Regions from separate parts of the Arthrobacter humicola genome, predicted to be linked through region 3. Evidence: riboswitches for the same ligand, from Rfam matches in the RefSeq annotation. Region 3 holds a riboswitch; each other region holds the start of a gene.
The links. A riboswitch is a leader RNA that binds a small molecule or an ion and turns the genes downstream of it on or off. The one in region 3 is predicted to bind thiamine pyrophosphate.

Region 1 (6,997 bases), on a different contig from region 3:
GCCGAGAGCGTGCGTCTGGCGGTGGAAGTGCCGCAGCGACGCCTCGTCCGGGGCTGGCATGGTGCGCAGGATGCCGACCTTGCCCTGGAGCATCAGCCCGGCCGCCGCCATCCCGGTCATGAGGGAAATCTGGGCGTTCCAGTCCTCCACCGGAAGCGGCGGGGCCGCCACGATCCGGTAGCCGCCGTCGGGCAGTTGTTGGATCTCCTGTTCCGGCATGTTCAGGCTCGCGCCGCCGCGGAGGCGTTCCAGCTCCACGCGCTTGATGCCCACCTCCTTCAGCAGCTGCAGCAGGGGCGTTGCGGTGCCGGCGTCGAGCTCGGCCTGGACACCCTTGTAGCTGAGCTTCGCGCGGCTGCGGACCTGGGCCCGGCGCACCAGCACCGAGGTCACCTCCGCCGCGGCGTCGAGTTCGAACTCCCAGACGAATGCCGCGCACAGCTGCCCGGCGAGCAGGCTACCGGCAGCCTCGCTGATGACCTCCGGATGCAGCGGGATCCGCCCGTCCGGGGTGTAGAAGGTCTGGCCGCGGCGGCGGGTCTCGGCGTCGAGCGCCCCGCCCGGCGCGACGAAGGACGGGACATCGGCGATGGCGTAAAGCACGTTGTAGCCCTCGCCGTTGCGCTCGATAAACAGCGCCTGGTCGAGGTCGGTGGAGGACGCCGGATCGATCGTCACGAACTCGACATGGGTGAAGTCCAGGTCCGGCAGCTTGTGCTCGGCCACCGCCGCCTGCGCGTCGCGCAGCACGTCCTCGGGGAACGGACCGGGCAGTTCCAGCGTGGTGCGCAACGCCTTGAGAGCCCCGGCAAGCTGGTTCTGCTGCTCGTGGATACTCGGGGTCAGGCGATGATGGGACACGAAAATCAGGTTAGCCCGATTTCCGCTATTAGTCTTGGATTATGAGCCCAATCCCGGACGATCCTGCCCGCTACAACAGCTTCCTCACGGATCTGCTGGGAGTGATGGCGTACGGGGAGCTTTCGGCCTTCGAACGGCTGTCCTCGGACGCCCGCTATTCACCCACGCTGCATGACCGTGCGGTGCTGGGCAGGATCGCGGTGGTCGAGTTCCAGCACTACGAACTCGTCCGGGCCAGGCTCGAGGCCATGGGCCTGGACACGGAGGCCGCCATGCTGCCGTTCCAGCCGTCCGTGGACCACTTCCATGAGCGCACACGCCCGGCGGACTGGTACGAATCCCTCATGAAGGCCTACGTGATCGACACCGTCTCCGCGGACTTCTACCGTGCCGTCGCCAGGCACGTCGACGCCGCGACGGGGGAACTGATCGAGCAGATCCAGTCCGCCGAGGAGGCCACGGCCGTGCTGCAGGAGCGGCTCAAGGCGGCCCTGGCCGATGACCCCCGGCTGGCGTCGCGCCTGGCGCTGTGGGCCAGGCGCCTGCTGGGCGAGGCACTGACCCAGGCCCAGCGGGTCAGTCTCGAACACGCCTTCCTCGGCGGGCTCTCAGGCCTGGACGACGCCGGCGCCAGGGAACTGGTCAGGGCGCTGACGGCCGAACTCGCCACAAACCACTCGCGCCGGATGGCCGCGCTGGGACTGGCGGGGTAGCTCCGCCGCCGGGGCGGAAACCCGAACGGAACCTGTTCAGGAATCGGCGGCATCCAGCGCCGCCAGCAGTGCGCCGGCTGCGTGGGCCGGATCATCGGCGTCGGTGATTGCCCGGACCACGACGATCCGGCGGGCACCGGCGTCGACTACCTGCTCAACATTGCCGAGGTCGATGCCGCCGATCGCGAACCACGGCAACAAGCTTTCGACCCGGCCGTCGACCGTGCCGGTTCCCTCCCCATCCGCCCGGCCGGTCGCCTCGGCGGCGTAACGCACCAGGTCGAGGCCGACGGCGGCGCGTCCAGGCTTGGTGGGAGTGGCCCACACGGGTCCCACACAGAAGTAGTCGAGTCCCTTGCGGCCGGGGGAGGACGCAATGGCAGCGTCCACCTGCTCCGGGCTGTGGGTGGACAATCCGACTATGGTTTTCTTGCCGAGGAGGCCGCGGGCGGCGTCGAGCGAAATATCCTTCTGCCCGATGTGGAACACCGGAGCCCCGGACAAAGAGGCGATGTCCGCCCGGTCATTGACGGCCCAGAGCCGTCCGTGCCGCTGCGCTGCGGTGTGCAGGACCTCCAGGAGCTCCAGTTCCTCGGCCGCCTCAAGCGACTTGTCGCGCAGCTGGATGATGTCCACCCCGCCGGCGAATGCGGCGTCCACAAAGTCCTCGAAGTCGCCGCGGTCCTGCCGGGCGTCGGTGCACAAGTAGAGGCGGGCGGTGGTGTGGAGGGAGTCCTGGCTCATGACACCAGCCTAGTTCCTCTAAACTGGGCGCATACCGCGGGAGCCCGCAGCGGCCACGTCATCGCTGCACGGCTGAGAGGGCGTCAGAGCCGACCGCTTGACCTGATCCGGCTAGTACCGGCGTAGGGAAGGAATTTTTTATGGGCACAAGAACCAGCCGTGAAGCCGAAGCCGCAGATGACGCCGCCTACCGGGTTTGTGACACGGGCCCCGGTTCCGCAGAGGACCTCACCGCACAGGACACATCCGCACAGGACGTCGCTGTTGACGTTGCGGTGATCGGCGGCGGGGTGATCGGCCACGGCATCGCGTTCGAGGCCAGCCGTGCGGGCCGGTCCGTGGTGTTGATCGATGACGCGCCCGGCAGCGGGGCCAGCTGGGCCGCCGCCGGAATGCTGGCCCCCGTCAGCGAACTGCACTATCAGGAAGAACAGCTCCTGGAACTGATGCTCGAGTCCTCCCGGCTGTGGCCCGCCTTCGTGGCCGGGATCGATGCCGGTGCCGGGATCGACGCCGATGCCAGTGCCGCCAGCGGCCCGGGATCCCGGGCAGGGTCCAGTACCGGCTACCTGACGACGCCGACCCTCGCCGTCGGTGCCGACGCGGCGGACCGGCGCGCGCTCGCGGACCTGAGGGAAGTCCAGCAGGACTCCGGCCTCACCGTGGAGCCCCTGACCGTGCGCGAGGCCCGCAGCCGGGAACCTTTGCTCAGCCCCGGTATCTCGTGCGCATTCGATATCCCGGCCGACCACCAGGTGGACCCCCGCATGCTGATTGCCCGGCTTACCAGGCTGCTCGACGCGGAGGGCCGCTGCAGATTCGTCCGTCGGCGCGCGGCGGGGCTGCTGTGGGAGGACGGACGCGTCGCCGGTGTCCGGCTCGCGGGCGGCGGTTCCGTGCGGGCCGCGGAAACCGTGGTCGCCAACGGGCTCGGCGCCCCCGACCTTGACGGGCTGCCCGCTGGACTGAAACTCCCGCTGCGGCCGGTCTACGGCGACATCCTTCGGCTTCGCGTGCCCGCGCACCTGCAACCACTGCTTACGGCCACCGTGCGTGGCATGGTGCGCGGGGTGCCGGTGTATATCGTCCCGCGGCAGGACGGCACTGTGGTGATCGGCGCCACCCAGCGCGAAGACGGCCCGTCGGATCCGCACGCTGTTTCCGCCGGCGGCGTCTACCAGCTGCTCCGAGACGCTCAGCAGCTGGTGCCCGCTGTAGCCGAGCTGGAACTACTCGAAGCCACGGCGCGCGGCCGCCCCGGCACACCGGACAACGCCCCGATGCTGGGGCGCGTCTCGCGCCCGGAAGGCGGGGACGTCCCGGGCCTCATCATCGCCACGGGATTCTTCCGGCACGGTGTCCTGCTGACCCCGGCAGCCGCCGTCGTCTGTCGTCAACTCATGGACGGTATGCCGGACCCGCGCTGGGCCGGGTTCCGCCCCGACCGTTTCTCCCGCACCCCGGATGCGTCCGGGGACAGCCCCAACAAGGAAGCAGCATGAACATCAGACTGAACGGAACGGAGCAGAGCGTCGCCGACGGCGCCTCCGTCAGCACACTCGTCAGCCAGCTCACGGGCCGGAGCATCGGCCCCGACGGCCGGGCTGCCGACGGGCAGAAGCTCGGTGTCGCGGTGGCCCGCAACGCCGAAGTGGTGCCCCGCAGCCAGTGGCACGCCACCGCGCTCGCCGACGGCGACGACGTCGAACTTGTTACGGCAGTCCAGGGAGGATGACCAGCATGAACGAAACGACTCTTGCAGGATCGCCGGCCCGGCCGGCTGCCGGGGCCCTCGCCGATCCGTTCGTGGTGGACGGCGTGACGCTCGGATCCCGGCTTATCATGGGCACCGGCGGTGCGCCGAGCCTGGACGGGCTGGGCGCGGCGCTTTTGGCTTCCGGGACGGAACTGACCACCGTGGCGATGCGCCGCTATTCACCGGCGGAAACGGGATCGCTGTTCCAGCTGCTCGTGGACCACAACATCCGAGTGCTGCCGAACACAGCCGGTTGCTTCACCGCCAAGGACGCCGTACTCACCGCCGAACTGGCCCGCGAGGCCCTGGAGACGGACTGGGTCAAGCTCGAAGTCATTGCCGACGAGCACACCCTGCTGCCGGACGCGGTCGAGCTCGTGGACGCAACTGAGCAGCTGGTGGCCCGCGGCTTCAAGGTCTTCGCGTACACCAACGATGACCCCGTGCTGGCCCTGCGGCTCGAAAACCTCGGGGCGACGGCGGTGATGCCGCTGGGTGCCCCGATCGGCACCGGCCTGGGCATCCTGAACCCGCACAACATCGAGCTGATCGTCTCGCGGGCGTCCGTGCCCGTGGTGCTCGATGCCGGAATCGGCACGGCCTCGGACGCGGCCTTGGCGATGGAACTTGGCTGCGACGCCGTGCTGCTGGCCACGGCCGTGACCCGTGCCCAGAATCCCGCGCTCATGGGGGAGGCCTTCAAACACGCCGTCATCGCCGGAAGACTGGCGAAAGCGGCCGGCAGGATCCCGCGGCGCGAGCACGCACTGGCGTCCTCCGCGATGGAAGGCCGGGCCGAGTTCCTGTAACGTCTGCGTTCCTCTGAAAGGCCGGTGAGGCTGGCAGGTCTGACCTGGTTCCGCCAGCAGGACCGCTTCATCACAGATCCTCATCACCAGGCGGAACCGGGCCGCGTCGGCCGCCGCCGGGCCCATGGACCGCAGCAACGCCAGCGCCGATTCCACCGCGCCGCCGGCACCATGGCCTGCAGCGCCGTACACGGCAGCGTTCGCGGCGCGGCCCAAAGTACCGTTCCCGGCATGGTCTGCGCCACCGATGTGTGATGCTTCAGACTCCCCGGCCTCGCCGGCCGGGCGGGAACGCCCCGAGGGCATGACCGGGCCGGCCCACGGGGCCAACTCCGGGATGAACGCTCCAACGGCTTTCATGTCTCAACGATCCCAGAGGGGTCCGACAAAAAAGACCGAACCGGTGCGGCCGCGACGCGACGCCGCATCCGGCTGCCGCCCCGGCAGGCAACGGCGGCACGATGCCGGGCAATGTAACTCCGCGTACGACAAGAGTGGACTTCATCAAGGCGGGCGGCCTGCCGGAGCCGCCGGTGCTCAACGAAACGTGACCACGCACCCTGCTGGGCGCGTGGTCACGGAGGTGCAGGTAAACCGGCTGAGCCTGTCCAACGAGGGCGGACGAGGGCCCGCCCTGACGAGAAAATGGGCCCCGTCCTGCTGGCTCCCGGCCAGGACCCGCTAAAGCTTCAGGATGGCGGTGAGACGCTCGGTGTCGTGCCGGGCCCGGGTCCTGCCGAGGTACACCACGGCCGCGATGGAGGCTGCGGCACCCAGGATCAGCGGCAGGATCCACGGAATCCAGGTCAGGCCCGGCTGGTAGCCGAACCCGGCCGCCATGAAGATGATCCAGCTCAGCATGCCGACGAAGGCGGCCACTCCGGCCGGCACACTGATGCCGTACTTCGTGTGCCGCTTGTCGTTGGCCCACACCACAAAGCCCACAGCAACGGTGACCATGGCGACCACAATCAGGGAAAGCATTCAGGACCCCTCGGGCTAAGAAAACGACAGTGAAGGAAACCGCAGTGAAGAACGGGGGCTAGAGGGCGCCGAAACCGACGCGGCGGGCCTCTTCTGCGCCGATTTCCACGTAACCCAGCACATTGGCGGGGACGATGACGAGGCGGCCCTTGTCGTCCGTCAGCCGCAGCTCGCTGCCCTTGGCGATCGCGTCGCCCACCACCTTGGCGACGGCGTCGGCGTCTTGGGCCGATTCGAGCACAATTTCGCGGCCAATGTTCTGAATACCAATCTTTACTTCCACAGCGGGGCCTCCCAGCCAGTCAAAGTCGAATAAATGTCTAAGGTCAATCTCTAGTTGTAGTCTAGGTCTCTTTGGGGAAGCGGGAGATTCCGCGCCAAGCTAAACGGTAGATGAGGTCGCTGGCCACATCGAGGTCCAGGTTTCCGTCGGTTTCCAGCCAGTACCGGGCACTCACATGGGCCATTCCGGCGAGTCCGCGGCCCAGGAGCTGGGCCTCGAGCTCCGGCAGCTTGGTGTCCTCCGCGATCACGCGGGCGACGGCGTCGGCAAAAGTCTTGTTGAACGTTTCCAAACGTGCGCTGACGTCGGGATCGTTGATCAGGTCCGATTCGAAGACGAGCCGGTGTGCCTGGTCGTCGTTGGCGATGAATCGGAAGTAGGCGCGCATGACCGCCTGGACGCGCTCGTCGTTGTCGCTGGTGGAATTCAGGGCGCCCAGCAGGAGATCGATCAGCTTGCTGAGATGGCTGTCCAGCAGGGCCAGGTAGAGGTCCCGCTTGGACGGGAAGTGCTGGTACAGGACAGGCTTGCTGACGTGGGCGGTCTCGGCGATCTCATCCATGGCGGCACCGTGGTAACCGTTCGCCACGAAGACTTCCTGCGCCGCCGCCAGCAACTGCGCCCGGCGTTCGTCACGGGGGAGACGTGCCGAGCGCTGTCCGCTCCGCGTCTGCCCGGCCGGCGGCTTGCCGGTCTCGTCCCGCTCCACCGGTGCCTGATGAACCACTGTCGGCCTTCTTTCCCTCTTCACCCAATAACGCGCAAGTACACTCAGCTGCATTGCACTGAACTACATTGCACTGAACTACACTTTACGCGCGGGTAATATGACCTGGTGGTATCTTCG
Region 2 (6,997 bases), on a different contig from region 3:
GTGCTTGGCGAGGACGCCCCGGTCCCGCCGGTGCCGTCGGCGGTCCGGCCCGGCCAGCAGCAGGGCGGCGGGAAATGAACCGGAAAAGGATCTCCCTGCGCCAGGAACTGCCGCTGCTGGTGTGGCTCGTGTTTGTCTGGGGTGCCCTGTGGCAGAACTTCAGCCCCGGCAACCTCCTCTTCGGCGCCCTCATCGCCGTGGTCGTGGCGCGGGTTTTCTACCTGCCCCCGGTGGAACTCGGCGGCCGCTTCAATGTGCTCCGCGCCGTCCCCTTCGCCGTCGTCTTCCTCGGAAAAGTCGTCGCGGCCAGCTTCCAGGTCCTCTACCTCGCCGTGGTCCGCGGCCCGGACGTGGTCAGCGCAATCGTCGCCGTGCCGCTGCGGAGCCATTCGGACCTCCTGGTGACGGCCACCGGGCACGTGATCTCGCTGATTCCCGGATCACTCGTGGTGGAGGTGGACAGGTCCACGTCCACCCTCTACATTCACGGCATCAACGTCCGCAACGCCCAGGACGCGGCCAAGCTGCGCAAGGAAGTCCGCGACACCGAGGCCGGGCTGATCAGGATCATGGGGACCAAAGAGGAACTGTCCGCACTTGCCCAGGAGGCCGCCGCATGATGCAGATCGTCCTGACGGTGACAGCCGTCGTACTTTCCCTGGCCGCCGCGGGGGCGATCATCCGGATCGCGCGGGGCCCGTCGCTGCTGGACCGGGTGCTGGCCGCCGACGTGCTCCTGGCCATCTTCGGTGCGGCCCTGTGCATCGACATGGCCGCTAACCGGCACCTGAACAACCTGATGCTGCTGGTGGCTATTTCCCTCATCGGGTTCGTCGGCTCGGTCACCGTGGCCAGGTTCGTGGCCGACCGGAGGGAGAACGTCCGTGAATCCTGAAACAGTGATCGACGCCGTCTCTGCCGTGTTTATGGTGGTCGGCGCCCTGATGTCCCTCGGCGCGGCCGTCGGACTGCTGCGGTTCCCGGACCTCATGAGCAGGATGCACGCCGCCACCAAACCGCAGGTCCTGGGGCTCTTCCTGCTCCTGGCCGCCCTTGGCCTGCAGATGCGCACCTGGTGGGTGTGGCCCGTCCTGGTGGTGGCGTGGCTCTTCCAACTGCTGACCGTCCCAGTTTCAGCCCACATGGTGGGGCGGGCCGGCTACCGCACCAAGCACCTGCACCCGGAACTGCTGAGCGCCGACGAACTTGAGGCCGTTGTTCAGAAGGCCGCCCGGCAGGCGGCTGCCCGCCATGGAACGGACGACGACGCCAATCGTTGAGGGTGGACCGATACGAAAATAGTGGCGGCCGCGCGGCTGCTTGCGTGCCAGAATCCTCACATGACCAAGGAACGCAGTGAACTGAAGAGCATCGGATACGAGATCTTCATCGGTATCCTTTCGATCCTGTCGATCGTGAATCTCTTGCTCTTGTATGCCGTGCAGGAGAAGTCCCTCGACACCGTACTCACCGTGATGAACTCCGTTTTCAGCGCGATCTTCGTCGCCGACTTCCTTTACCGGATCTTCACCGCGCCATCGGCGGGCGCCTATTTCTTCAAGCACTTCGGCTGGGCCGACCTCTTGGCGAGCGTGCCTGTGGCGCAATTCAAGATCCTGCGCATCTTCCGGCTGATCCGGGTGTACCGCCTGCTCCGCGATGTCGGCATCCGCACGATCGGCCGCGCGCTGAGCAAAGATCGGGCTGGCAGTTCCCTGTACATACTGCTGCTCATGGGCATATTGGTGCTGGAATTCGGAAGCCTCTCGGTGCTCCGCGTCGAGCAGGGCGCCCCGGGGGCCAATATCAGGACCGCTTCGGACGCCCTCTGGTACACGATCGTCACGATCTCGACAGTCGGATACGGAGACCAATATCCGGTCACGGATGCGGGCCGTATTATCGGGGCAGGCATCATTGTCATCGGTGTCGGCATCTTCGGTACGTTCACCGGTTACCTTGCCAACTTCTTCCTGTCGCCCAAGAAGAAGGAACCCGCGCCGCCCGTTGAGTCGGCCGACACGGGTACGGTCGAAGGACTCCGCCTGCGCCTCGAAGAGTCCGAAGCCAAGCTCACCGAGATCAGGAAGCTGCTCGTCGAGCCAAGCTAGTCAACGTCCTTGAAACGCCCTCGTTAGACGACGTCCTGGGTCTTGGCGAAGCGGGTGATCGCGCGCTGGGTGCCGCGGTTGGCGAGCACCTGGATGACGGTGCTGACCGCGGCCGAGATCAGCGCGAACGCCAATGCGTGGTGCAGCGTGGTGGGGACGTCGTCGTTGTCCGTGGGCGGCTTGCTGCCCGTGGACTTCTCCCAGACGGTGTCAACGAGCTTGGCACCGGCGTAACCGGCCAGGAGGCTGACGCCGGTGCCGAGCAGCTTGATGAAGAGGTTCATTCTTCGTAACTCCTTAGGGGAGGAAACAGGGCTGCCCCTAGCCTAGCGTTCCTTGCCCGGGCATCCGGACAGGGCCAACGCCCCTGTATTGCCTCGCCCGCCGGACGTACTTTTGAGCATGGAACAGCCCCGGACCCGCCCGCTCGGCCATGCCCGGGGCGCCGCGGCGGACAGTCAGAGCTGGCGGCAACTCTACTTCTGGGCCGGAATCTCCGCCGTCGCGTTCGTGGCGTTGTTGATCGTGGCAGTGGTTCTGGACGCCATTGCCCCGCCACCGATCCACGGCGGTGCCGAAACCCTCGAGTTCATCGCCGGGCACAAGGCGGCCTACGTCGCCGAACAACTCCTGTGGACCGTGCCCAACATTCTTCCGGTTCTGGTATTCGTGACCCTCTTCGTGGCACTCGCCCCGCTGAACAAGAGCCTGGCCCTCATGGCCACGGTGATCGGCGCCCTGCCGTGGGCGCTGTTCCTGGCCGTTCCGGTCACGAGCCGCGGATCGATGATCCTGGTCAATCTCAGTGACAGCTACGCGAACGCGATCGGCACCGCCGGGGCCGATGCCCGGCTCCGCTATGCCGCCGCGGCGGAGGCGCTGATCGCCGAGAACAACACGCCTGCCGCCGTCGGCGTCCTGTCCGCGCTCGGCATCCTGCTGATGTCGCTGACCATGCTCAAGGGCGTGCTGCCCCGTGCGGTGGCCTGGCTCGGGGTGGCCGCGGGCGCGGTTGGCGTGGTGGCGGAGGTACTCCGTTTCGCCGTTCCGGAGGTCTACCTGGTGTACGGCATCCTGATGTGGGCCTGGTTCACGGCGGTGGGGATTGCGCTGATCCGGCTGTCCCGGAGGACGCCGCGCGCGGACGGCGCCGCCGCCTAAGCTCCCGGCGTGAGGACCGTCCGTAAAGCCTCGACCACGAGGTCGTGGTCTGCCTTCTGCGGCAGCCCGGAGACAGTCACGACGGCTACGGCACCGGTGCCGCGCACGTAGATGGGGAACGCTCCGCCGTGGGCGGCGAACTCCATCTGATCGAACCAGGCGTTGTCCTCGATCCTTCCGCCGGCAGCGCGGGCCCGGAGGCCCACCAGCAGGGACGGGACCTCGTAGCGCTGGGCCGTGCGCTTCTTGGCGTTGATCCAGCGTTCGTTGTCCGGAGTGGCGCCGTCCAGCGCCGCGTGGAAGAGCACCTGCTCGCCCTTGGTGATGTCGACGGCGATGGGCAGCGAGCGTTGCCTGCCCAGTTCGACCAGGAGCAGCCCGAGGTCCAGGGCATCGTCCTTGCTGAACGATGCGAACTGGAGCGCATCCATTTCGGCCAGCACGCCGCCAATGAGCGCCGCCAGGGAACCGTGCGGTTGCGGCTCGCTCGAGTCCGGGTCGTACTCGGAGGAGGGATCTGGCGTGGCCGGTGTGTGCGTCAAAATGGTCCAGCTTTCCGTGGGCGACAAGGCCGCCCGCTCGCGGGTCCGGGGGCCGACACGTCGACTCTACCAAGCGGCTCTTCCCGGCCGCGGGGAGCGCCTGGGGCAGGCCGCGGATTGTGACAGCACTCCACTGATAACCCGGGCCGTTCGGGTGTAAACTGAGCCAGCCCACAAGGGCGAAATAATTACGACAGGGGAGCGCCGCCGTCGGGCATCGCCGGAATAGTCCGGGGAAACCAGTGGTGGGCGCTGAGAGTGCGGACAGCCGCAGACCCTCGAACCTGATCCGGTTAGTACCGGCGCAAGGGAGTCGAGTTCTCAGGGTGCGCGGAGGGCGGCGGAAGCCGAGGCCGGCCGGAGCACCCTCCCCTCCTGTTCCTCAGGAGGACGACATGACAGATATTTCAGCACAGCATGGTTCCAGCAGCCGTTCATCGGCCCGGCGCACCTACAACTGGCGTGTGGTGGACATTGTGGTTGCCGCCTTGATCGCCGTCGCCGGGGGCGTCATCTTCTGGGCCTGGGATCAGGGCGCGAACCTGATTTCCACCCCGGTCAACGCGATCTACCCGCCGCTCAGCGGACTCTACGCCGGCGGATGGATGATCCCGGCAGTGCTCGGCATGCTCATCATCCGCAAGCCTGGGGCAGCCCTCTTCTGCGAGACGGTGGCGGCCACGGGCGAGCTGATCATGGGCTCGCAGTACGGCACCACGGTCCTGATCTCCGGAGTGCTGCAGGGCCTCGGCGCGGAACTGGTGTTCGCGGCCTTCCTCTACAAGAAGTTCAACCTCCCGGTGTCCCTCCTGGCCGGAGCCGGCGCGGGCCTCTTCTGCGGCCTGAACGACTCCTTCCTGCCGTGGGGCTGGAACATTGCCTACGAAGCCGGCGACAAGCTCGCCTACATCGTCTTCACCACCATCTCCGGCGCCGTGATTGCCGGCGGACTGTCCTGGCTCGCCACCCGCGGCCTGGCCAAGACCGGCGTGCTGGGCTCCTTTGCCTCCCGCAAGGCCGCCACGGAGCCTGTCTTCTCCTGAACCACGTTCCTGCACCCACTCCGGAACGGCCCTCTTGGAATTGCACAGGCGACTCATGACATCTTCACCAGGCGTACGCCCGGCCGCCGTCACAGCCCGCGGCTGGGGCTGGCGGCACGCCGGAAGGCTCCGGCCTGCGGTCAGCGGACTTGACCTGGACATCCGGCCGGGGGAGCGCGTGCTCCTGCTGGGCCCGTCCGGCGCCGGCAAATCGACGCTGCTCCACGCCCTAGCGGGTGTGCTCGGGGACAGCACGGCGGGGGAAGCCGGCGACGCCGAAGAATCCGACGAGTCCGGCAGCCTGCTGATCGATGGCGCTGTGCCCCGGGCGCAGCGCGGCCGCGCCGGGCTCGTGCAGCAGGACCCGGAAACCCAGGTGGTGCTATCGCGCCTCGGCGACGACGTCGCCTTCGGCGCCGAAAACCTCTCTGTCCCGGCCGGGGAGATCTGGCCGCGGGTCCGCGAGGCGCTCGACGACGTCGGGCTGGGCTGGCTGCCGCTGGACCACCCGACGTCGGCGCTGTCCGGCGGCCAAAAGCAGCGCCTGGCGCTCGCCGGGATCCTCGCGATGCGGCCGGGGTTGCTGCTGCTCGACGAGCCCACCGCCAACCTGGATCCCGCCGGCGTCCTGGAAGTCCGCGATGCCGTTGGCCGCTGCCTGGACAAGACCGGCGCCACCCTGGTGGTGGTGGAGCACCGTGTGGCTGTCTGGAAGGACCTCGTGGACCGGATCGTGGTGCTGCAGCCCGGGTCCGCCACGGACTCCGCGGTCCTGATTGACGGGCCGCCGGACCAGGTCCTGGCCGAGGCGCGGGACATGCTCATCGGTGCGGGCGTCTGGGTGCCCGGCTACGTGCCCGCAACACGTACCCGGACCGCCCCGGCCTCCGGGCAGCTCCTGCTCTCATCGGACGCCCTCGCGGTCTCCCGCGAGCGGCCGCGGCGGGCTGGACTGCGCCAGGGTTTCCGCACGATTGCGCCGCGCCCCGTGCAATCCGGGGTCATGGCCCGGGTCCGCGCCGGAGAGGCCTTGACCATCACCGGGCAGAACGGTTCGGGCAAGTCGACCCTGGCACTGACGCTCGCCGGCCTCCTGCGCCCCGTGGCGGGGACGGTCTCCGCCACGACGGAACTCAGTGGTTGCGCCAATGGTCGCGTAGGCGATGGCGCCGGGACCGACCCGTACCGGTGGAAAGCCCAGCAGCTGATCGCCAGGATCGGGACCGTGTTCCAGGAACCCGAGCACCAGTTTGTCACCGGCAGGGTCCACGATGAACTCATGTTCGGGCCCCGCCACCTCGGCTACGGCGAGGACCGTGTGGACGAGCTCCTGGAGCGGCTGCGGCTGACGGAGCTCGTGGACGCCAACCCCTACACGCTCTCGGGCGGCGAGAAACGGCGCCTCTCGGTGGCCACCGTGCTGGCGGCGCACCCGCAGGTACTGGTCCTGGACGAGCCCACGTTCGGCCAGGACGCCAACACCTGGGCCGAGCTTGCCTCGTTCCTCTCTGAACTTCTCGATGCCGGCACCGCCGTCGTCTCCGTGACGCACGACGCCGAATTCAGCGCCGTCCTTGGCGGCACCGAACTGCGCCTCCACGGCCGGGACGCCGCCGGGTCGGGGGCCGTCAACGCCGCCGGCCCGGACCGGGACCTGCCGGAGGCGGCCGCATCATGAGGGACGAACTGAGCGTCCGCGGCAACCATGCGCTGCTGACCCGCGCCAACCCGCTCGCGAAGTTCACGGCGGTCACCATGGTCACCCTGGTGCTGGCTCTGTCCATCGACTGGGTCTCTGCCTCGGTGGCGCTGGCCTTCGAACTGATGCTTCTGCCGCTGGCCGGGCTGACCGTTGCCCTGCTGTGGCAGCGCGGCTGGCCGCTGATCCTCGCGGCGGCGCTCGGCGGCTGGAGCACCGCCATCCTGGCGCCCGACGCCGGAGCCGTCCTGTTCGACGCCGGGATCTGGTCCATCAGCGCCGGCTCCCTGCAGCTCGGGATCGGTTTCATGCTCCGCGGGCTCGCGATCGCCCTGCCTGCGGTGCTGCTGATGAGCTGCACCGACCCCACGGACCTGGCCGACGCCCTGGCCCAGAACGCGAAACTGCCGCACCGGTTTGTCCTGGGCACCTTGGCCGCCA
Region 3 (6,997 bases):
CCCCAGGCTCATGGGACGCACCGTGAAGTGGTCGGCCGCCCATTCCAGGACGCGTTCGTCGATGCCCTCGTACCGGCCGCAGGCGAAGACCAGCTGGTCCTCCTCGGCGAGCTGATGCGCGGTGGCCTGCGTGAACCTCTCGCCCGCCGGCGAGGGGACGATCAGCACCGGCTTGCGGGCATCCCCGGAATCCCCTGCACCCGCAGCGTCCCCGGACCCCTCGGCCGCGACGGCGGTGAGGGCCTGCGCCCAAGGCTCGGGCTTCATGACCATCCCGGCGCCACCGCCATAGGGCGTGTCGTCGACCGTGCGGTGCCGGTCGGTCGTGAAGTCCCGCAGGTCATGGACCCGCAGGTCCAGCAGGCCGTCCTGACGGGCCTTGCCGATCAGGGAAAGCTCAAGCGGGGCCAGATACTCCGGGAAGATGCTGACGACGTCGATTCTCATCTACGCGTTGCTCCCGGCCTCGGTGCCGCGGTCTCCAACCGACTGGCTCCCGACGGCCGGCTCCTCAGCGGACTCGTCCGCGTTGACCTCGAAGAGTCCGGGCGGCGGGGTGACCACCACGTACTTGTCCCCCACGTTGACCTCCGGCACGATCTGCTCGACAAACGGGACCAGGACTTCCTGACCCTCGGCCGTGGTGACCACCAGCAGGTCCTGGACGGGCATCGTGTGCAGTCCGGAGACCTTGCCCACCACGCTGCCGCCCACCCGGACGTCCAGGCCCACGAGCTCGTGCTCGTACCAGCCTTCATCGTCGTCGTCGGCGCCGATGTCCTCGGTTTCGATGAACAGCTTGGCCCCGCGCAGGGTCTCGGCCTGGTTGCGGGTCTCGATCTCGTCGAAGGCCAGCAGCAGGATGTCTTTGTTCCAGCGGGCGCTGAACACCGTCAGCGGCCCAGAGGACGCGGGTTCCACGATGAACTGCGTACCGGGGACAAAGCGGTCGCCGGGCGCATCGGTGAGCACCTGGACGGTCACTTCGCCGCGGATGCCGTGGGGTTTGCCGATTCGTGCGACCTGGAGCTGCATCTGTTCCTCTGTTCGGGGTGGGTCGGGGTTGCTTGGCGCGGAAAACAGTCCGGCCCCTCCACCATTATCTGGTGAAGGGGCCGGGCTAAAGACAAGTAATGCTGAACGCGTTAGCGGCGGCGGTCCGTGTCGACGACGTCGACCCTGACCGGCTCGCCGTCCGCCAGCGCCGCAACCACAGTGCGCAGTGCGCGTGCGGTCCGGCCCTGCCGGCCGATCACCCGTCCGAGGTCGTCCTGATGAACGCGCACCTCGAGGGTTTCCCCGCGGCGGTTGTTCTTCGCACTGACCTTGACGTCCTCGGGGCTGTCAACAATCCCGCGGACCAGGTGTTCGAGCGCTTCTGCCAGCAATTTACTCAGCCTCGGTGGTCTCTGCTTCGGCGGCGTCGGCGGGAGCCTCGGCAGCTTCGTCCTTCTTGGCCTTCTTGGTGATGGCTTCCGGGATGATCACGGAACCCTTTTCCGGCGTAACGAAGGCAGCCTTGGGAGCCTTCGTCTTCAAGGTTCCCTCCTGGCCCGGGAGACCCTTGAACTTCTGCCAATCACCGGTGATCTTGAGGATCGCCGCAACCTGCTCGGACGGCTGTGCGCCGACGCCGAGCCAGTACTGGGCACGGTCCGTGTCGACCTCGATGTACGAGGGCTCTTCGGTCGGGTGGTACTTGCCGATCTCTTCGATGGCACGGCCATCACGCTTGGAGCGTGCGTCCATGACGACGATGCGGTAGTACGGTGCGCGCATCTTACCGAAGCGCTTAAGGCGAATCTTTACGGCCACTTTTGTGGTCACTCCTGTTTCTGAAACGGGGTCGAGCCCGGCGTTCTGCACCCGTGGGGCGGGCCGTACTAGGGGGTTCTAAAGGACAAGATCCGGACGCGGAGAGAGGGGCCACGCAGATCGAGTACCTGTTCATTGTGCCAGATGACCGGCAGGATTTCGACTTGACACGGCCTGGCCGTCCGGTCAGGACGTCCAGACATAGAGTCCGGACTTGGTGGCGGGGTCGATTCCGGCGGCCAGTTCGGCGATCCGGCGCACATATGCCCGGGCCTGGTCCGCACCGAAGGGCATGTCCTCCTCGGCGGCCCAGTTGGCCGCAACGTCCTCGAGGACGTCGCCCTCCCCCTCGGTTTCGTAGCTGAGCAGTTCCGCGAGCGTTCGGACCATGGCGGAGGGTACGCCGAGCAGGGAGTCGCTGGCCACGTCCACCATCGCCAGTTCGTAGTCCGCGCCCGGGGCGTGCACGGCTACTCCGGCGAGGTCGCCGAGCCGTTCGACCTCGAAGTCGCTGATGTCCGGGATGCGCACGGCGTCCGGGGCGGCCGCGCCGCCCGCTTCGAGCGCGCCGGCGCGTTTGAGGGCGGCGTCGTGGGTGGACACAAAGATTTCAGTAAATCCCATGCAGCTGGTCCTTAGATGTCTGGCGGCGCTTGGCCGCTGTTTTTGGCGTCGCTTCAGCCTAATCGCTTCAGCGCAGCCGCGCCCCGGCCGCTGGACATGCCCTCGGTGACCGTGCCCTCGTTGCCCTCGTTGACCGTGCCGGACTGCGCGTCATCTGGCCCCGCCCGTGGACATGCCCTCCCCTGACCGCGGGCAATGGACATATGGCCGCTATGTCCATTCCCGGCCGCGACCGATGGACATGTCCAGCGGCCCTGTCAGCGAACAGCGTGCATGTCCGGCGGGGAGCTGTGAACGCTGGACATGTTCACCGAAAAGCACTCCCTTAGCGCACGGCGACGCGGATGCGGTTGCGCCACGGGTCCTCGAAGCGCAGTTCGGCGCCGGTGTGGTGCGAGTCGACGCCGGCCACCTTGAGGCGGTCAGCCAGGGAACCGACGTCGTCACCCGAGGGCACTTCGATGAGCACCTCGCCCAGGCCCAGGGTGTCGCGTCGGGGGCCGGCGCCGCGGCTGTTCCAGACGTTCATGGCCATGTGGTGGTGGTAGCCGCCGGCCGAGACGAACAGGGCCTGGCCATGCCAGCCCGCGGTCTTTTCGAAGCCCAGGGTGCCGACATAGAACTCATGCGCAGTGTGGACGTCGCCAACCTGCAGGTGCACGTGCCCGACGCCGGCGGCCGCCTCGCGCTGGCCGCTCAGGGACTCTTCGGTCAGGTGCTGCTGCAAGTAGCGCTGCGGCGGCAGGGCCAGGCTGTCCATGACGACGTTCTTGCCTTCCCAGGACCAGTCCTGCCGCGGCCGGTCCCAGTACAGCTCGATGCCGTTGCCTTCGGGGTCGTTGAAGTAGAAGGCCTCGCTGACGAGGTGGTCCGCGCTGCCGGTGAAGGACTGGGGCTCGTACTGGGCCGCGCTGGCAACGGTGGCCGCCAGGGAGTGTTGGTCCTCGAAGAGGAGGGCGGTGTGGAAGAGCCCGGCTTCGCCGCGGGAGGGCAGATTCAAGCCCGGGGCGGGCGCCAGGTGGACCAGGGGCTTCTGCCGGCGGCCAAGGTAGAGTCCGCCGTCCTGTTCAGCCACGATGTCCAGGCCGAGGGCGCGCTGGTAGTAGTCGGTCATGAGCTTCATGTCGCCAACCTTGAGCATCACGGTGCCCATGGTGAGTGCGGCAGGAAGGAGATCCTGGGTGCTGGCTTCTGCGGTCATTGAAACTCTCCGGGGGTTCGGTGGCCACCGGGCTTTCGGTGACCTTGCATAGTATTAAATTACTTGAAGCTTCAATTTATTCCTAACGGGTGGGCCGACCCCGCAGGACAATGTGCTTCAGTCCGGCCAGGGTCCCGAGGTCCTGCCGGGGGTCCTTCGCGCACACCAGTACGTCGGCGCTGGCCCCTTCGGTGATGCCGTCCGCGCCGAGCCAGGTCCGCGCGGACCAGCTGGCAGCGCCGAGGGCAGCCGCGGCGGGCAGCCCGGCGGCGTGCAGGGCCCGGATCTCGTCCACGATCCGGCCGTGCCTGATCACGCTGCCGGCATCGGTGCCGGCATAGATGGCAACCCCGGCCTCGTGGGCTTCCAGAATCCGCTCCGCCCGCCGCTCCCACAGCGAGCGCATGTGCGCGGCGTAGCGGGGGAACTTGGCCTCCGCCTGGGCGGCGATGTCCGGGAATGTGGCGATGTTGATCAGGGTGGGGACGATCGGCACGCCCTGCTCCACGAAGCGCGGCAGGTGCCGCGGCAGCAGCCCGGTGCCGTGCTCGATGCAGTCGATCCCGGCGTCGAGCATGTCATCCAGGGTGTCCTCGGCGAAGCAGTGGGCGGTGACGCGGGCCCCTTCATCGTGCGCGGCCTGGACGGCGTCCTTGAGGCTTCCGGCGGGAAAACTGGCGGCGAGGTCGCCGGCGTCGCGGTCGATCCAGTCCCCCACGAGCTTGACCCAGCCGTCGCCGGCACGGGCCTGCTTCCGCACGGCCTCGACCAGGCCGTCCGGTTCCACCTCGACGGCGAAGCCGCGCAGGTAGCGCCGGGTGCGGGCGATGTGCCGGCCGGCGCGGATGATCCGCGGAAGGTCCGTGCGCTGCTGGAGCCAACGGGTGTCGTGGACGGCGCCGGCATCGCGGACCAGGAGCGTCCCGGCGTCGCGGTCCGTGAAGGCCTGGGTCTCCGCGGTGTCCTCGGCAACGTCTCCGCCCGGGCCGAGGCCGATGTGGCAGTGTGCGTCCACCAGCCCGGGAATGACCCAGCCATCCAGCACGCGCTCCGGCGCGGCGGCGGGCCGGTGGAACGTGAGCCGGCCGTCGACGGACCAGAGGCCGTGGCGTACCGTGTCCGGCCCGGCAAGGACGGGGCCGCTGAATTCGATGATGCCGGTCATGGCATCAAGGGTAGTCCCCATGTCGCTGCGTCGGCCGCGTCACACTGGACAGCCGTCCGGCGGCGCGTGGTAGCTTCATCTACGACCACACGGGTGCCCCTGCAGGGGCTGAGATCGGGCTGACGCGGCCTGCGACCGTTGAACCTGTCCGGGTAATGCCGGCGAAGGAAGTGAGTATTTTCCGTGAATACGCAAATTGCACAGCACAGCCCTATCCAAAACCAGTCCGGCCAAAACCTGCCTGCCGACTCTGAGGCTGCCGCGACGCAGTCATTGAAGTCCCACTCGCTGGCCTTCACGACGGACCCGGAGCACGGCATCCGCGTCCCGGTGACCGCGATCGCGCTGGAACCCTCGCCGGGCGGCGTCGAGAACCCTCCATTCCGGGTCTACCGCACGGCCGGGCCGGGCAGCGATCCGGTGGTGGGGCTGGCCCCGTTCCGCAGCGGCTGGATCGCCGGGCGGGGTGACACGGAGCCGTACCGCGGCCGGGAACGCAACCTGCTCGACGACGGCAGGTCCGCGGTGCGCCGCGGTGCCGCCTCCGCGGAATGGCGGGGCGCCCCGCCAGAGCCCCGCCGCGCCGTCGAGGGCCGGACGGTCACCCAGATGCATTACGCGCGGCAGGGCATCGTGACACCGGAGATGCGGTTCGTTGCGCTGCGCGAGAACTGCGATGTGGAGCTGGTCCGCAGCGAGGTGGCAGCGGGCCGGGCCATTATTCCCAGCAACATCAACCACCCGGAGTCCGAGCCGATGATCATCGGCAAGGGGTTCCTGGTGAAAATCAACGCCAACATCGGCAATTCCGCGGTGACCAGCTCCATCGCCGAGGAGGTGGACAAACTTCAGTGGGCCACCCAGTGGGGTGCGGATACGGTGATGGACCTCTCCACCGGGGACGATATCCACACCACGCGCGAATGGATCATCCGCAACTCCCCCGTCCCGATCGGAACGGTCCCGATCTACCAGGCGCTGGAGAAGGTCAACGGCGAGGCCAACGCCCTGACCTGGGAGATCTTCCGGGACACCGTGATCGAACAGTGCGAGCAGGGTGTGGACTACATGACCATCCATGCCGGGGTGCTGCTGCGCTACGTCCCCCTGACGGCCAACCGGGTCACCGGGATCGTGTCCCGCGGCGGTTCCATCATGGCCGGCTGGTGCCTGGCGCACCATCAGGAGAACTTCCTTTACACCCACTTCGACGAGCTCTGCGAAATCTTCGCCCAGTACGACGTCGCGTTCTCCCTCGGCGACGGGTTGCGGCCCGGCGCGACGGCGGACGCCAACGACGCCGCGCAGTTCGCCGAACTCGACACGCTGGCCGAACTCACCCAGCGGGCCTGGGAGTTCGATGTGCAGGTCATGGTGGAGGGCCCGGGACACGTGCCATTCCATCTCGTCCGGGAAAATGTGGAGCGCCAGCAGGAGCTCTGCAAGGGTGCCCCGTTCTACACGCTGGGGCCCCTGGTTACGGACATCGCACCGGGCTATGACCACATCACCTCGGCGATCGGCGCCACGGAGATTGCCCGTTATGGCACCGCGATGCTCTGCTACGTGACGCCCAAGGAACACCTGGGGCTGCCGAACAAGGACGATGTGAAGACCGGAGTGATCACGTACAAGATCGCCGCCCACGCCGCCGACCTCGCCAAGGGCCACCCCGGAGCGCACGAACGCGACGATGCCCTGTCCAAGGCGCGGTTTGAGTTCCGCTGGCGGGACCAGTTCGCGCTGTCCCTGGATCCGGTGACCGCCGAGGCCTTCCACGATGAGACGCTCCCCGCGGAGCCGGCCAAGACGGCGCACTTCTGCTCGATGTGCGGGCCCAAGTTCTGCTCCATGCGGATCAGCCAGGACATCCGGGACGAATATGGTTCCGCCGATTCGCAGGCGGCACTGGCGCAGATGGCCGCCGGGATGCGGGAGAAGAGCAACGAATTCCTGGCAGCGGGCGGCAAGGTCTACCTGCCCAAGCCGACCGTGGGAGCACAGGCCTCGGCCTAGCCAGCGGTCCAGGACGCCTGCCCTGCTGGGCGGGCGCCCCGGACAGCCATGGGGGTTGCCCCCTGATGAGGCACTAGCGGGATGCGACAGAAGGCGTTCCGACCGCGCGACGCGTCGCTCTCAGGACGTCGCCGTCGGTGCCGGCGTCCGTGCCGGATTCGGCGTCGGCTCCCGTG

Region 1: linked by a shared signal. The riboswitch ahead of thiO (glycine oxidase ThiO) and the one ahead of thiC (phosphomethylpyrimidine synthase ThiC) in region 3 are both predicted to bind thiamine pyrophosphate.
Region 2: linked by a shared signal. The riboswitch ahead of ABD243_RS00235 (ECF transporter S component) and the one ahead of thiC (phosphomethylpyrimidine synthase ThiC) in region 3 are both predicted to bind thiamine pyrophosphate.

The regions. Positions count from the first base shown of each region.
Region 1 is NZ_BAAAQB010000038.1:25,954-32,950, forward strand. Features, by position in the region: gene ABD243_RS14825 (RNB domain-containing ribonuclease) at 1-861, opposite strand, end outside; gene ABD243_RS14830 (ferritin-like fold-containing protein) at 903-1,574, shown strand; gene thiE (thiamine phosphate synthase) at 1,611-2,318, opposite strand; TPP riboswitch at 2,345-2,465, shown strand; gene thiO (glycine oxidase ThiO) at 2,459-3,820, shown strand; gene thiS (sulfur carrier protein ThiS) at 3,817-4,053, shown strand; gene ABD243_RS14850 (thiazole synthase) at 4,059-4,883, shown strand; gene ABD243_RS14855 (cytochrome c-type biogenesis protein) at 5,565-5,867, opposite strand; gene ABD243_RS14860 (DUF3107 domain-containing protein) at 5,926-6,150, opposite strand; gene ABD243_RS14865 (TetR/AcrR family transcriptional regulator) at 6,212-6,931, opposite strand.
Region 2 is NZ_BAAAQB010000001.1:51,531-58,527, forward strand. Features, by position in the region: gene ABD243_RS00195 (Na+/H+ antiporter subunit D) at 1-78, shown strand, start outside; gene ABD243_RS00200 (Na+/H+ antiporter subunit E) at 75-620, shown strand; gene ABD243_RS00205 (MrpF/PhaF family protein) at 617-895, shown strand; gene mnhG (monovalent cation/H(+) antiporter subunit G) at 885-1,280, shown strand; gene ABD243_RS00215 (ion transporter) at 1,341-2,111, shown strand; gene ABD243_RS00220 (DUF4235 domain-containing protein) at 2,135-2,395, opposite strand; gene ABD243_RS00225 (DUF4386 family protein) at 2,514-3,272, shown strand; gene ABD243_RS00230 (heme-degrading domain-containing protein) at 3,269-3,814, opposite strand; TPP riboswitch at 4,000-4,143, shown strand; gene ABD243_RS00235 (ECF transporter S component) at 4,210-4,857, shown strand; gene ABD243_RS00240 (ABC transporter ATP-binding protein) at 4,913-6,535, shown strand; gene ABD243_RS00245 (energy-coupling factor transporter transmembrane component T family protein) at 6,532-6,997, shown strand, end outside.
Region 3 is NZ_BAAAQB010000042.1:16,257-23,253, reverse strand. Features, by position in the region: gene trmD (tRNA (guanosine(37)-N1)-methyltransferase TrmD) at 1-447, opposite strand, end outside; gene rimM (ribosome maturation factor RimM) at 448-1,035, opposite strand; gene ABD243_RS19785 (RNA-binding protein) at 1,146-1,388, opposite strand; gene rpsP (30S ribosomal protein S16) at 1,390-1,815, opposite strand; gene ABD243_RS19775 (hypothetical protein) at 2,002-2,439, opposite strand; gene ABD243_RS19770 (VOC family protein) at 2,765-3,640, opposite strand; gene ABD243_RS19765 (amidohydrolase family protein) at 3,723-4,805, opposite strand; TPP riboswitch at 4,885-4,992, shown strand; gene thiC (phosphomethylpyrimidine synthase ThiC) at 4,989-6,821, shown strand; gene ABD243_RS19755 (hypothetical protein) at 6,942-6,997, opposite strand, start outside.